Linked DNA regions of Paraglaciecola psychrophila 170. The protein of the gene in region 1 interacts with the protein of each later gene in a pairwise test. Links are inferred from orthologs where the notes say so. Each region holds a gene or a part of one and is shown in the gene's direction. Other genes may lie near its edges.

The links. The genes of interacting proteins can lie anywhere in the genome.
Region 2: the proteins of C427_RS03040 (region 1) and ssb interact in binary tests that used the Escherichia coli proteins (3 or more experiments, as listed by UniProt). The link is inferred for Paraglaciecola psychrophila 170 from one-to-one orthologs.
Region 3: the proteins of C427_RS03040 (region 1) and holB interact in binary tests that used the Escherichia coli proteins (3 or more experiments, as listed by UniProt). The link is inferred for Paraglaciecola psychrophila 170 from one-to-one orthologs.

The regions. Positions count from the first base shown.
Region 1 is NC_020514.1:683,150-689,243, reverse strand. What follows is about bases 244-3,021. They hold C427_RS03040 (DNA polymerase III subunit chi), read left to right. Parts: upstream 244-1,287; coding sequence 1,288-1,755; downstream 1,756-3,021. Other genes in these bases: C427_RS03035 (valine--tRNA ligase), read left to right, coding at 1,748-3,021; pepA (leucyl aminopeptidase), read left to right, coding at 244-1,260. Also shown: more of pepA, read left to right, coding at 1-243; more of C427_RS03035, read left to right, coding at 3,022-4,600; C427_RS03030 (bifunctional metallophosphatase/5'-nucleotidase), read left to right, coding at 4,773-6,094. UniProt on the Escherichia coli protein: Part of the beta sliding clamp loading complex, which hydrolyzes ATP to load the beta clamp onto primed DNA to form the DNA replication pre-initiation complex.
Region 2 is NC_020514.1:5,087,164-5,091,940, forward strand. What follows is about bases 782-3,562. They hold ssb (single-stranded DNA-binding protein), read left to right. Parts: upstream 782-1,758; coding sequence 1,759-2,367; downstream 2,368-3,562. Other genes in these bases: C427_RS22395 (MFS transporter), read left to right, coding at 782-1,746; C427_RS22405 (hypothetical protein), read left to right, coding at 3,361-3,562. In the rest of the region: more of C427_RS22395, read left to right, coding at 409-781; more of C427_RS22405, read left to right, coding at 3,563-3,657; C427_RS22410 (hypothetical protein), read left to right, coding at 3,864-4,163; C427_RS22415 (TonB-dependent receptor), read right to left, coding at 4,194-4,777. UniProt on the Escherichia coli protein: Plays an important role in DNA replication, recombination and repair. Binds to ssDNA and to an array of partner proteins to recruit them to their sites of action during DNA metabolism. Acts as a sliding platform that migrates on DNA via reptation.
Region 3 is NC_020514.1:2,655,698-2,660,601, forward strand. What follows is about bases 782-3,689. They hold holB (DNA polymerase III subunit delta'), read left to right. Parts: upstream 782-1,745; coding sequence 1,746-2,633; downstream 2,634-3,689. Other genes in these bases: mltG (endolytic transglycosylase MltG), read left to right, coding at 782-1,104; tmk (dTMP kinase), read left to right, coding at 1,116-1,745; C427_RS11620 (TatD family hydrolase), read left to right, coding at 2,664-3,437; C427_RS11625 (YchJ family protein), read right to left, coding at 3,534-3,689. In the rest of the region: pabC (aminodeoxychorismate lyase), read left to right, coding at 1-109; more of mltG, read left to right, coding at 109-781; more of C427_RS11625, read right to left, coding at 3,690-4,013; C427_RS11630 (hypothetical protein), read right to left, coding at 4,117-4,494. UniProt on the Escherichia coli protein: Part of the beta sliding clamp loading complex, which hydrolyzes ATP to load the beta clamp onto primed DNA to form the DNA replication pre-initiation complex.

The DNA.
Region 1 (6,094 bases):
GAACTAGACGAACGCCAATACAAACAAATTATCGCCAAAACTGTTAAAACTCTAAATGAAACAGGCTCGATGGAAGCGGTTAGTTTTTTGACTGAGTTGCATGTTAAAGGCCGCGATACTTATTGGAAAGTACGCCAAGCTGTAGAAGCGACGCAAGATTCTCTTTACACCTTTTTACAACTTAAAACTAAAAAAGGTGAACTACGCCGACCTCTACGAAAGATCGTTTTTAATGTATCTACACGTCGTGAGTTATCTATTGGCGAACGAGCACTTGAGCATGGCTTAGCCGTAGCGCAGGGTTCTAAAACAGCTAAAGATGTTGCTAATATGCCGCCAAATATTTGTAATCCTAAATATTTACTTGAGCAAGCAGAAATTTTAGCCGCAACATATGAAAATCTGCATGTTAGCTCAGTTAATGAAGAACAAATGGATGTGCTAGGTATGCACTCCTATTTGGCAGTAGGCCGAGGCTCTGTCAATGAATCGATCATGACAATAATGGAACATAAGGGTGGTCCAGCAGATCAAGCGCCTATCGTGCTAGTCGGTAAAGGATTAACCTTTGATTCTGGCGGTATTTCAATCAAACCAGGCGAAGCCATGGATGAAATGAAATATGACATGGGGGGTGCAGCTGGCGTACTAGGCGCAATGCACACCATCAGTGCTCTGAACCTGCCAATTAATATTGTGGGTATTCTAGCAGGTTGTGAAAATATGCCTGATGCCAACGCATACCGCCCAGGTGATATTTTAACCACTATGTCAGGCCAAACAGTTGAAGTACTCAATACCGATGCCGAAGGCCGTTTAGTATTATGTGATGCATTAACCTATGTCGAGCGTTTTGACCCTGAGTTGGTAGTGGATGTGGCTACATTAACAGGTGCTTGCGTGGTGGCTTTAGGTAAACACGCCAGCGCCGTATTCAGTAACCATAATCCTCTTGCTCACGAATTGCTTAATGCATCTGAACAAAGTGGCGATAAAGCTTGGCGTTTACCTTTATGGGATGAATACCAAGACCAAATCGAAAGCCCTTTTGCCGATATGACTAATCTCGGAGGTCGTCCTGCAGGCGCCATTACCGCAGCCTGTTTTTTGTCTCGTTTTACTCGCAAATATAATTGGGCGCATATGGACATTGCAGGCACCGCTTGGGTTGGCGGAAAAGACAAAGGTTCAACTGGCCGACCTGTACCGATGTTATCTCAATTCTTAATGAACCGAGCTGGAATTGAAACAGAAGATTAATCATACATTTTAGGAACCACTTCGCATATGTCAAATGTAACGTTTTATCTGCTTGATGAAACAGACGACACACACCAACAGCCAGCGCACTTTGCGCTGGCTTGTTTGTTGGCGACCCGTAGTTATCGGCAAAAACAAAAATGTTTGGTGTATTGCCAAGATCAAAAACAAGCCGAACAATTTGATGAGTTGTTATGGCAATTACCTAACGATGCCTTTGTTCCCCACAATTTGACTGGAGAAGGTCCCGTAGGTGGGGCACCTGTTGAAATATGCTGGCAAACACCCAGTCAATTTAATCGACCCATATTGATTAACTTGTCTGACAACATTCCTGATTTTCATCAACGATTCAGACAAGTCATTGATTTTGTGCCTGCTAAAGAACAACTCAAACCTCAGGCCAGAGAGCGATATAAACACTATAGAGCGGCAGGTAATCAACTCGATACCCTACCCGCCTCAAGCATTAACGAGACACACAATAATGGATAAGACATTTAATCCACAAAATATAGAACGCGATATTTACCAAAAATGGGAAGACAGCGGGCAATTTAAACCTTCTGGAGAAGGCGAGTCCTACAGCATCATGATACCGCCACCAAACGTGACGGGCAGCCTACATATGGGCCATGCGTTTCAGCAAACGATTATGGATGCACTCACTCGATACAAACGTATGTCGGGTAATAATACTTTATGGCAAGTAGGTACTGACCACGCGGGTATTGCCACTCAAATGGTGGTGGAGCGTAAATTAGCGGCAGAAAACGGCCCTACTCGAAAAGAATTAGGCCGCGAAGCTTTTATTGACAAAATTTGGGAATGGAAAGCTGAGTCAGGTAATACGATTACTAATCAGATGCGTCGCTTAGGTGCATCAGTCGATTGGGAACGTGAGCGTTTCACTATGGATAAGGGCCTTTCAAACGCTGTCAATGAAGTGTTTGTGCGTCTGCATTCAGAGAACTTAATCTATCGTGGTAAACGCCTGGTTAACTGGGATCCTAAGTTACATACCGCCATCTCTGATTTAGAAGTCGAAAGTAAAGACAAAAAAGGCCACATGTGGCACTTCCGCTATCCCTTGGCTGATGGAGCTAAAACGACTGATGGCAAAAATTACCTTGTAGTTGCCACAACCCGACCTGAAACAGTGTTAGGTGATACAGGTGTTGCCGTAAATCCAGAAGATCCCAGATATAAAGACCTAATTGGTCAATTCATCGATTTACCTCTAGTGAATCGTCGTATCCCTATTGTGGGTGACGAACATGCAGATATAGAAAAAGGCACAGGTTGTGTGAAAATAACGCCAGCCCATGACTTTAACGATTATGAAGTCGGTAAACGTCATCAATTACCGATGATCAATATTTTAACTTTTTCTGGTGAAATTCTTCCTAAAGCTGAAACATACGATACTAAAGGTGAAGTAACTGATGCGCTAAATTCAGCACTTCCTGAGGAGTTTCATCACTTAGACCGTTTTGCCGCCCGCAAAGCCATCGTCGCTAAATTTGATGAGATGGGCTTCTTAGAAGAGGTAAAAGACCACGATTTAACTGTGCCTTATGGCGACAGAAGTGGTGTAGTGATTGAACCTATGTTGACCGACCAATGGTATGTACGTGCAGCACCATTAGCAAAAGTCGCAGCAGATGCCGTCACCAATGGCGAGATTGAATTTGTACCCAAACAATATGAAAACATGTATTTTTCTTGGATGAATGATATCCAAGACTGGTGTATTTCTCGTCAATTATGGTGGGGCCATAGAATACCCGCTTGGTACGATGAACAAGGCAATGTGTATGTGGGTCGCAACGAAGCAGAAGCCCGCGCAGAAAATGGCTTAGCTGCAGATCTAGTACTTAGGCAAGATGACGATGTATTAGACACCTGGTTCTCCTCTGCGTTGTGGACGTTTTCTACATTAGGTTGGCCTGAAAATACTGACGATTTAAAAACCTTTCATCCTACTGATGTGTTGGTCACTGGTTTCGACATTATTTTCTTCTGGGTAGCAAGAATGATCATGATGACTATGCATTTTATTAAAGATGAAAACGGCAAACCACAAGTACCTTTTAAAACAGTATATGTGACAGGCCTTATTCGTGATGATGATGGGCATAAAATGTCTAAGTCTAAAGGTAACGTCATCGATCCTCTGGATATGATCGACGGTATTTCTCTGGAAGATTTACTCGAAAAACGTACCGGTAATATGATGCAGCCTAAAATGGCTGAAAAAATCAAGAAGCAAACGGCGAAGCAGTTCCCCGATGGCATAGAGTCTCATGGAACAGATGCATTACGCTTTACCCTAGCAGCAGTCGCTTCTACTGGCCGTGATATCAGTTGGGACATGAAGCGATTAGAAGGCTACAGAAACTTCTGCAATAAGTTATGGAACGCCAGTAACTTCGTGCTGATGAATACCCAAGAACATGATTGTGGATTTAATTCAGACTCGAGTATGACTTTTTCACTTGCAGACAAGTGGATCATGGGGCAGTACCAAAACACTATAAAAGCCTATCGCGGAGCTATGGATACTTATCGTTTTGATATCGCCGCCCATGCATTATACGAGTTCACATGGGACCAATTTTGTGGTTGGTATATAGAATTAACAAAACCTATTTTATTGCAGGGAACTGAAGAGCAGCAACGCGGTACCAGGCATACCCTAGTTACCGTTTTAGAGTCTTTACTACGATTAATGCACCCTATTATGCCGTTTATCACAGAGACTATCTGGCAAGATGTATCGCCTATCGCTAACTGTCATAGCGCTACCATCATGAATCAGACATACCCTGAATTCGATGTTGCTAAGGTTGATGCCACCGCAATGCAAGATTTGGAGTGGGTCAAAGGTTTTGTATTGTCTATTCGCTCGATACGTGGAGAAATGGATATTGCACCAAGTAAACCTTTGCCGGTGTTGCTACGCAATGCTTCGCCTGAGGATATTAGGCGGCTTAAAGAAAACGCCATATTCTTGCATTCAATTGCTAAGTTACAAACAGTAACAGCATTAACCGAAGATGATGAATCACCGGTCTGTGCTACCTCTTTATTGGGCTCACTTGAAATTATGATCCCCATGGCTGGATTGATTGACAAAAACGCTGAACTCGCCCGTATAGCCAAAGCATTAGACAGGTTGGAAAAAGACTTTGCTCGTACTCAAGGAAAACTCGCAAATGCGAAGTTTGTGAGTAATGCACCTGATGCAGTGATTGAAAAAGAGAAAGCTAAGTTAGCTGACTTTACAATGCAGATGGGTAAACTGCGCGAACAGCGCATTAGCATTGAATCTATCTAAAAAGTCATATCGATTATAGGGTGTGTTATCAATATTGCTGACACACCCTAGCTATCTGAAGTTGTGATGATGTGATGATGTGATGATAAATCACATCGATAAATTGTATGAGGAATGAGAAATTGGTCTTACATTTCAGGTTCTTGATCGTTCTGTATTTTTTTTGATAAATATGGCGACGAGTGTCACAGCTTCAACTGAAAAAAACCTAACCCTAGTATTTGCAGGTAATATGCCTGACATAGGCAGTAATACCTATGGCACTTACACAGGCCTTGCAGGTTTATTAGAAAAAATGAGAACTGAACACTCTCCGACTATATTTACCTTTGCCGGAGGAAGTTTAGGACCGAGTCCTTTATCCAGTTTGGACCGAGGATCTCATATCATTGATATCCTGAATACATTAGAGCCTGATCTGATGACACTGACTAAACGTGAATTTAGCTATTTTGAAGATGAACTCACATTACGCTCTTATGAAGCCGCATTCCCGATGATTAGTAGTAACCTTTTTGACCCAATAACCAATGGTAACCTTGAAGGTATTTTAACCAGTCTAATTGTTGAAAAAGGTAACACTAAAGTTGGTTTTATCTCGATTCTAGACGAAGAGGTAGTCACAGAATATTTGCTAAAAAGAGTCAGTATATTTGAACCTCGCCAAATCATTCAACAGCAAATTTCCTTTCTAAAACAACAGGGCGCTGAATTAATGGTGCTAGTTTACTCCAAAGAAAGGGATTATTATCAAACTCTTATATCTGAAAATAAAATTGACTTTGCACTGAGGATCGTTAGTGAAATGGAGGAATATCAACCTAACAAAGTCTACTCTATTTCCAGCCAGGAACCATTCATGTTACTTCGCATGAGTTGGCAGACTAACAGCAAAGCGAAAAACCTGACGATTGAAGCGCCTAAAATTTATTACTCGTATCCGCCTAGCAAATCCACAACTTCATTGCTAGTTGACGAATACAACCAGAGGCTAGAAAGACTACTCAGTCAAAAAATTGGTGTTTTTGGAAGTGAAGTTCAGACATCGAGAAGCCTCATTCGAACAATGGAAATGCCTTTTGGGAACTTCATAGCTGATGCACTTAGACACTATGCCAAAGCCGATATTGGTTTAATAAATGGTGGAGCAATCCGTGGTGATAAAATTTATACCGAGGGAGCCTTTATCACCCGCCGAGACATTGCTACAGAGTTACCTTTCAGATCACATGTTACTGTATTATCTTTGACAGGAGAGCAGTTAAAACAAGCTCTAGAAAATAGCGTAAGTGAAGTAGAACTAGCCGAAGGCCGTTTTTTGCAAGTATCAGGGGTATCTTTTACCTATTCTATTAAAAAACCAGTCGGCGAGCGAATACAAACAATATACATCAACGGACGCACATTAGAACCTAAACGAAAATATTCAGTCTCCACCTCAGATTACCTGGCAAATGGTGGCGATGGCTATGCTGTGTTTTTAGACACTCAGCA
Region 2 (4,777 bases), 4.4 Mb from region 1 along the record:
CTAAATCTGATGCCATAAATACAACTTACTGGGTAAGTACTGTTTTAAACGCGCCAAATTTAAATTGGCTATGCTCAATAACATTACGCTTGTTTCCTTCGCGGGTACTAGCCCGATCAGGTTCAACGGATCCCGAATTAACGGTCTCAGCTTATGTTTTTCACCTCAGTAAAAAACACTAGCACTCCGACAAGAAAAAACCATTATAGACAGAGTAATAAAATTGACACAAGGACTTTTAAATATAAACGACTAGCGATTCAAAATCTGTAATCAAAAAAACATGTGATTAATAAGCAATAAAATCATAATACAAAGCGACCAATTGTGTTGGGAATTAAAAAAACATGTTAGACTCTTTATATATTATTATCCGAATTTTTTAACTTTTATTAGACAGTCTCCACTTTGAATTCTACCGAACTTCGCAGCGCTTTTTCTCTTGCCTTTGTGTATGTGCTTCGCATGCTTGGCTTATTTATGGTGATGCCAGTTATAGCTATTAGCGCCAAAACCTATCCAGATTATTCGGCTTTTCTTGTCGGACTAGCAATAGGTGGCTACGGCTTAACACAAGCCTTACTCCAGATCCCAATGGGGGTGCTATCAGATAAAATTGGCCGAAAACCAGTTATTGCAGGCGGTTTAGTTATTTTTGCCATCGGCAGTCTTGTGGCAGCGACCGCTGATAGTTTAACTTGGGTTGTAGTGGGTCGTTTTCTTCAAGGTGCAGGCGCAATTGCAGGAGCCATCATGGCATTGGCTGGAGATTTAAGCCGAGAAAGCCAACGACCAAAAGTAATGGCAATCATTGGTATATCTATTGGTTTCTCTTTTTACATAGCCTTACTTCTGGGACCTATCATCGCGAGTAGATTTGGCCTTAGTGGTATTTTTCTGATGACTGGGGTATTAGCTTGTCTGTGTGTTTTTTTAGTATTGTTTGTTGTACCTAATGCAAAAAATGTGGCACCTAAAGGCGATACTCTACCGGTTATTCAAGATTTAAAAATTCTATTTACGCACCCACAACTAGCCCGCTTAAATATTAGTGTGTTGTTATTACACATGTTAATTACACTACTCTTTGTGCAAATCCCAGTGTTTTTAGTCAATTTAAATTGGCCACTTGATAAGCATTGGCAAGCATATTCCGTGGTATTAGTTGTTTCTGTTGTAGGCCTTATTGGCTTTATGGCTATAGCAAAGAAATATAAAAATGCTGTTTTATCCATCAGTGTTGCAGGCTTAGCTTTAGTGTTTACTTTGATGATATTTAGTCAACAGTCTATTATTTATTTACTTGTACTAGTTTGTTTATTTTTTACTTGTTTCAATTACTTAGAAGCTAATTTTCCAGCTATGGTGTCAAACATATCACCAGCTGGTAAAAAAGGCTCAGCTATGGGGATCTACGCTAGTTTTCAGTTTTTTGGTGCCTTTATGGGTGGTGTGTTATCCGGCAGTATCGGCGAGCTATTAGGCATTCAATGGGTATTTGGTTTAGCCAGTATTTTATGTTGTATTTGGTTGTTGTTGATCAGAGGTTTACAGGCGACGAATCGACTGAAACGTTATACACTTAAAACAACGACACAAATAACAAGTATGGCTTTACAGCAGCTTTCTGAATTAGAAGGTGTGGTGGACATAACGGTTGTTCCAAATGAACAAGTTATGTATCTAAAGGCAGAACAAGATTTCGATATTCAACAAGCTCGGCTTGTACTGAATTTAAAAGATTAATTAGGAGGAATAATGGCGAGCAAAGGCGTAAACAAAGTAATCTTAGTGGGTAATTTGGGTAAAGATCCCGAAGTAAGATATACACCAAATGGCAAAGCCGTTGCCAATTTAACTTTAGCCACATCAGAAAGCTGGAAAGATCAAAGTGGCCAAATGCAGGAAAAAACTGAATGGCACCGCGTATCCATGTTTGGTAAGTTAGCTGAAATTGCTGGCGAATATTTACGCAAAGGCAGCCAGGTGTACATTGAAGGTAAACTGCAAACACGCAAATGGCAGAACAAAGAAGGCCAAGACCAATTCACCACAGAAATTGTTTTAGACCCATTCAATGGCGTTATGCAAATGTTGGGCGGTAAAGGTGGCGGTCAGTCTGAAGGCGGTTTCCAAGGTCAACAACGTCCTGCTGCGGCTCCACAACAATCAAATCAAGGTTATCAACAGGCACCCCAACAAAGTTATCAACAAACACCTCAGCAAGGGCAGCAATACCAAAAGCCTCCAGCTCAAGGTGCGCCACAACAATCAAATCAAGGTTTCAACCAAGCACCCGCTCAGGGACAACAACCGGCTCCTATGGCTGAACCAGACTTTGACTTTGATGACGATATCCCGTTCTAGCACTCTGTTTTTACTAAAGTAAGGTGCAGCAAAAAATATTAAGGCCCTGTTTTTACAGGGCTTTTTTTATTCCTCTAAGTTATTCAGGATAACTTAGAGGAATATCTATATCGAAGCATCTGCAAATATTACAAATATGTAACTTGTCCTGAAAATTCAAAGATAATGAAGCATTAGACAGTTTCTTTGAATGGCTTGTATATATTGATATATCCTCTAGATTATGGACGCCAATAAATGAAAGAAAAGCTTCTCGTTGTGGATGACAACACTACAATTTTGCGGATTGTTGACCTTGTTTAAGAAAACAAAGGTTATGCGTCAATACTGCCACTAGCGGTGAAGAAACCTACCAACTCGCTTTCAGTTTTCAGCCTGTCTTAATGGTTCTAGATGTCAACATGCTCAATGGGTGAAATGGCTTTGCAACATGTCAAAATTTAAAGCTGATATTCGTTTATCTACTATCCCAATAATATTCTTAACCGGCAAAGTTGGCCAATTTGAAGAAGGCTTTGAATTAGGCGGTGCTGATTAGGTATTAAAACCCTTCAACAAAAAAAATTCATTGTACGCATTCAATTTTACTTAAAAGTGCGCCACTTGGTGAATGAGGTGCAACAAGCAAACGAGAATCTAGAAAGCAAAATACAGGCCCGAACCCAAGACTTAACTGATTCAAATAAAAAGTTCAACCTCGTTATCAACCAAAGAAAGTTACTGGAAAGTCGTCTCAAACATGAGGTTTTAACTGACTTTTTGACATAACTACACAGTGGTGCCTCCTTTGAAAGCAACTTGCAATATCTATTGGAAAAACGTGACCCTAAGCTACAAAACGGTGCGTTAATATTTTTGGATTTGTTTAAGTTTGAAGTAATCAATCAACGTTTTAGTTGGGATGCAGGTGACTACTTTCTTAATTAAATCAGTAAGATATTACAAACACAGCTTGGGATAGGTAGACTTGGCGAAGACCAGTTTGCAGTGTAATTGAAACAAGCTACCACAGCGTCTGCCAAAACAATTGCAAGGGGCTTAGTTGATTGTATTAGCGGCTTTCCGGCTAAGTGGAAAGAACAGACGGTTCAAGTTGGTGTCTGTGTAGGTTTTTGCATGGTTGACAGCAGTGACTCAAGTGCAAAAAAGATAACCTCAAAGGCAATATATGCATCGATTATTTCCAAAGGGGAAGGAGTAAGTTCTATTGTCAATGACCAAGACCACGCTGTTAAACAGGAAACTCTAGAGACGAATCAAAATTTAGCTAGCCGCATAGAATCGGCATAATATTTAGATAATCTCTCACTTTTTTATCAAAAAGTTCAACCTTTACAACAAACAACGAGAAAGCTGCCGTCTATTGAATGTTATTAAGATTAAAAAGAGAATTCTTAGATAGATGGATATTACCAAGCGAGTTTTTTGAGTTTACTGAACATAACAAAATAAAGAGTAAAGTTGATCTATGGGTGGTGAAAGAAATTCTAAATTGATTGCAGCCTCTTGCAGCAAATCAAGCACTACAAAATAGATTTAGCCATATTTCAATCAATCTAACCGCAGAAACCAAAGCCAACCCGATGTTTTTGGTCACACTTGAAAATAGATGGGTCCTTTACTCGCTATTATGCCAACAAACCGCCAATGCAATACTCTGCGAAATGCTAAAAAAAGGGGCAGACCTTACTGGTAACACTATGATTGCTTCGCGTATAGAACAAGAGTCGGTCGCTAAAAGTTTGACCGAACTAGGTATAGAGTTCGCCCAAGGCAATTTTGATAACCTCAACTAGAAGGTTATCAAATACATACACAAAATATACCTAGTATTGATATCGAACTGTGGCATAAACTGACCTAAATTCACCTACAAAATAACGGTAACTGCCAAAACCAAAGTCGGCCCTTTCAGCATAATCTTCATCAGTAAGGTTGCTAACTCTGACACCGATATCTAGTGTTTCATTTAATGCCCAACCAGTTCGCAAATTAAGTAAGTTGTGACCACTATATTCAGCGCTATTCTCAGGATCAAGGTAATAATTACCTTGATGTACCCACTCCAACTCGATGAAACTACCTGAATCAGTTCGCCAACCGAGTTGTGCACTGCCCATATGTTCTGGCGCCGTATCTATTTCATTATCTTTAATATTGATCCGACTTAGTGTTAGATTTGAGTCGTACTGGTGCTTAGCAAAAGTACCGTTAGCAGACGCGTAAAAGTATTGCCAATGATAACTTAGCACCAGTTCTATTCCACGATGAGAGGTTTCACCATTGCTGATATTTTGCCTATCAGTATCTTGAAAAATAAAATTATCTTTTTGCATAGAAAATAAGGTGACATCATAAAATAACGAGTCAGTCTTGCCTCTTAAGCCCAATTCAATCGAATTCACATCTT
Region 3 (4,904 bases), 2.0 Mb from region 1 along the record:
TTTGTTTAATCCAGTCACTCAGCAAAACAAACATTATGTTATCGAACAAACAAAACTGATGCAGCATTATATTCAGCATACAATTAACCTTAAGGCGCTAAAAGTTTAATGAAAATTGTAAAATGGCTATTGTTTTTTGCAGTAGTATTTGGAATCGGTTTTGTTGCCACCCTTTTTTATTTTGACAAAAAAGTACATCAACCTCTAATCCTCAATGAGGCAACTATATATCAAGTTAAATCAGGCCAATCTGCGAAAGGATTACTGAATAGATTAAAAGAGCAGGGTATTATTTCTGATAATATTGGCCTTAAAATTAGATTGAAGCTTGAACCAGCACTTGCCAACATTAAAGTGGGCACCTATGAATTGTTGCCTTCAATGAGTGCATTAGATTTACTAGAGCTATTCTCTAGTGGTAAAGAATTACAATTTTCAATCAGTTTAATTGAAGGACTGAATTGGCGGGAATGGTTATTAGTTATAAAGTCCCATCCACAAATTACATTCTCGGATGATTTTTATCAACAGCTTGCCATTTTAACCGCACAACTTCCGGAGCAATCGATTGAAGGATATCTGCTTCCTGACACCTATTATTTTGTGGCACAAACCGAGGCAATTGATCTAGTCAAACGTGCGCATTTGAGTATGCAAAAATATTTAAATGAGGCTTGGCAACATCGGGCGCTGGATTTGCCATATGCATCGGCCTATGAAGGTTTAACCTTGGCGTCAATTATAGAAAAAGAAACCGGCGTAGCAGATGAGCGGCCTCGTATTTCTGGTGTGTTTGTCAATAGACTTAATCTGAATATGCGTTTACAAACTGATCCGACGGTTATTTATGGTATGGGTGAAAGTTTTGATGGCGACATCAGACGCAAAGATCTAAAAACGGCTACGCCTTATAATACTTATATGATTAGAGGCTTACCACCAACACCTATCGCTATGCCAAGTAAATTAGCCATTGATGCTGCTTTTAACCCGTTGATAACTGATGAGTTGTACTTTGTATCTAAAGGTGATGGCAGTCACAAATTTTCAATCACTTTGCAAGAGCACAACCTTGCGGTGCGTCAATATCAATTAAATAAATAAGAGAGTCCTAGTTGCAAACACCAGGTAAATTCATCGTTATTGAAGGTTTAGAAGGCGCAGGAAAAAGCAGCGCTGTAGCGATTTTGACCCAAGCTATACAAACTGCTGGTCACATTGTAGTTAATACCAGAGAGCCTGGCGGCACCGCTATGGCAGAAGCCATCAGAGATGTAGTCAAACACGATTGGATAGATGAAAAAGTCACAGTAGAAGCTGAGTTGTTGTTAATGTATGCAGCAAGAGCGCAATTAGTCCAAAACGTTATTCTGCCAAATTTAGAAAAAGGGTTCTGGGTACTCGGAGACAGACATGATATGTCTTCGCAAGCATATCAAGGTGGTGGTCGACAGATTGATCAGAACATGATTGAAAGCTTAAGAGCGATTACATTAAAAGACTTTAGGCCTGACTTTACCTTGTATATGGATGTTGAGCCTAAAGAAGGGCTTAAACGTGTCACAGGCCGTGGCGAGTTAGATCGTATTGAGCAAGAGGATTTGAGCTTTTTTGAGCGTACTCGTGAGCGTTATCTGTTATTGGCACAGCAGGATCATAATTGCATCGTGATCAATACTATGCAAGATATGCAAGCGGTGCACACAGATTTAGAGCTAGCGATTCAACAATTTTTGGAGAATTAAGTGTTTCCTTGGTTAGAGGTTACTTTTAAACAGTTAAGTGCACGGATCGCGGCAGTTAAGTTGCATCATGCTTTGCTTATTCAAGGTCCCTCTGGTTTAGGTAAATCAAACTTTGCCTTGCAGTTTGCTCAGTTACTTTTATGTAAAGCTAGGCAAGGGCATAAGGTGTGCGGTCACTGCCAGTCTTGCTTGTTAAATGCTGCGAATACTCATCCTGACTTACATGTGGTGGAATCGGATAAACAAATTGGTGTTGATCAGATACGCGACGCCATTAAAAAATTAGTTAGCTCTGCTCACATGTCTGGGGCAAAGGTATTGATTATCTATGATGCACACACTATGACCGAATCAAGCGCGAATGCATTACTCAAAACCTTAGAAGAGCCTACCGCTAATACGTTTTTGTTACTCACAACGAACAAGCCAGAACGTTTGCTGCCGACAATTAAAAGCCGCTGTGAAAAATTAGCGTTACCTTTACCCACTTTAGATTCGACATTAGCTTGGGTAAAAACCCAATATGACGCTGATATTGATATCAATTTTGCCAGATTGTTTAGTTCACGCCCGCTGGCTTTATTAGCAGAACTACAAGAAGAGCAAAAGTTTACTTATGAAATATTTAGCGCTGGTTTAGATGCTTTGCTGCATAAGCAAACCAGTGCCATGCAATTAGCAATGGATTGGCACGATAGTGCAGATAAAGTACTTAAATGGACTCAATATTGGGCAAGACAACAATGTACTGAGAATGTTTCTGAAACAGTGTGGCAGCTAAATTTACAAGCGTCTAAGGTGACTCGACAATTGCGTAACCCTGGTGTGAATAAAACATTATTGTTAACAGAGCTGTTAGATAAGCTTGCATTAGTCAAGGCCGCATAAACTTAACCCTACAAAAGATGGAAAAATTACGTGTTTGTTGATTCACATTGTCACCTAGATAAATTAGACAAAACCCCAGAAGAACTTTCAGACATCCTTAACTTTGCAAGAAGCCGTGGTGTCGAACATTTTTTATGCGTTTCGGTGTCTGTTAAAGACTTCCCTATGATGTTGGATACCGTTAAAGAATTTAATGATGTATCTGTTTCCTGCGGTGTACACCCTCTACACCAAGAAGATGCTTGTGGTTATGATGAGCTACTTAATATGGCTGATAATGAAGAAGTAGTCGCCATAGGAGAAACTGGCTTAGATTACTTCTATAGTGCTGAAACGAAATCAGTGCAACTCACTTCTTTTGTTGATCATATTAAGGTAGCCAACAAGTTAAGCAAACCATTGATCATCCATACTAGGGATGCTCGAGAAGATACGATTGATTTGCTTAAGCTGCACAAAGACCCAGCAACCAGAGGTGTGCTTCATTGTTTTACTGAGACTTGGGAGATGGCGCAGGCTGCAATTGAACTAGGTATGTATATTTCTATATCCGGCATAGTCACCTTTAAAACAGCCACTGAGTTACAACAGGTGGTGAAAAAAATACCATTAGATAAATTACTAATAGAAACTGATTCACCTTGGTTAGCGCCTGTTCCCTATAGAGGTAAGCCGAATCAACCGGGCTTTGTAAGGGAAGTAGGGGAGTTTATTGCTGAGCTGAGAGGTATAAGTGTGGAAGAGTTGGCTAAAATAACCACTAATAACTTTTATGACTTATTTGCAATTCAACGCTCAGTCTGAATATGTCAGTTAGAGATAGCGTTTCATAGTGTAAAGATGCAAGTTTATTTGTTTTAAATAGGTAAATATATGCTGATTCAATTGGCCTTTTGTTAATTACCGCCCACAACATTTTTTATACTTTTTACCGCTGCCGCACAAGCATTGACTGTTTCGCTCTTGGGAGAGTTCACCTGAATCTTTTTTTATAACTCCATCAGCATATAACCACTTTCCCGCTTCAAAAACAAAGTCTGATATTTCATGCATTACATAATAAGAGTTATGTATTTGATAGAAGGCTTTAAATTCTACCTGAGCCATATTTACTTGAGAATAGTGGGCTATGACTTGTAAAGATAACCACTGAGTATCCTCGGAGCTGTCTGCTAGTTCACTTATTGTTAGTTTTGAACGCTGGGCTAATATGTAGGTTTGTAAGATGTACCGATAATTTTTTAAAGAATAAGCTGAAAAACGCGAGCGCATTAAGGTTTCAGCATCTTTTGCAGCTACTTTTCCATCAATAATCGGCTTGCAACATACTTCATATGTAAGTTCGTTACCGCAAGTGCAGTGTTTAATAATCGTCGCCAAAATCAAATAACCTAACCAAATAAATCTATTAACCTAGCAAGCCTAGGCGATTAAAGTAAACATAGTCAAGAATTTATCAAAGCTGTTTTTTAAACTTTGTCGATTACCAAGGGCCTTTTACTACGTTATCTTGTTGGTCGTTGACGGGGATCAAGTTAACTAGCGATACCTTAAAATCAATACACAGTTGTTTTAGACGCTTAAAGCTTATTTCATCTAAAGATAACTGTTCAACGAACAGGTTTGAACACTGACCGCCAATCACAATTTTTTCAAGCCACAATGATAATTGGTTTTGTGTAGGTTTAGTAATACACATGCAATAATCTTGTTTTTCAGAAAATCGAATATGATTAGCCACTAAAAAAGTCCATTTATTGGCATGCTTAACATTTATATCGATGCTATGCCTGTTATCTGCTGGCACTTGCATAGAGGCTAGTGGAATAGAGTTATTTGTAAACGCATGTAAACTTGCCATAATAATTTCTCAACAGTGTTCTTATATACAGTGGTTATATATACAGTAGTACTGTATAAATCATCATGCAAGCTTTTTTTGCCTTGATGTGTTTTTATTCGTTTATTAATCTTTCTAGATTACATATAAACCTACCGACATCGATGCTGAAGGACGCATGACTTCGTCTAGCTTTAACTTTAACTTTAACTTTAAACATGAGGATAATTGACCTCCCCACCAGTAAAACGATTACTTTGACCTTACATTTATTCCGGATCGTAGATTGTCTTAAACACAACAAATTTCGCCGAGCTAAGTGGGTTAGCTTTTTTAATCAGTGATGAAACTGAAAACCTATCCAAGACACGACCATAGAACAAGCTAAGAAGCAGTGAAGTCGATAGATTCGCGGTAGTAAATTTAAATTT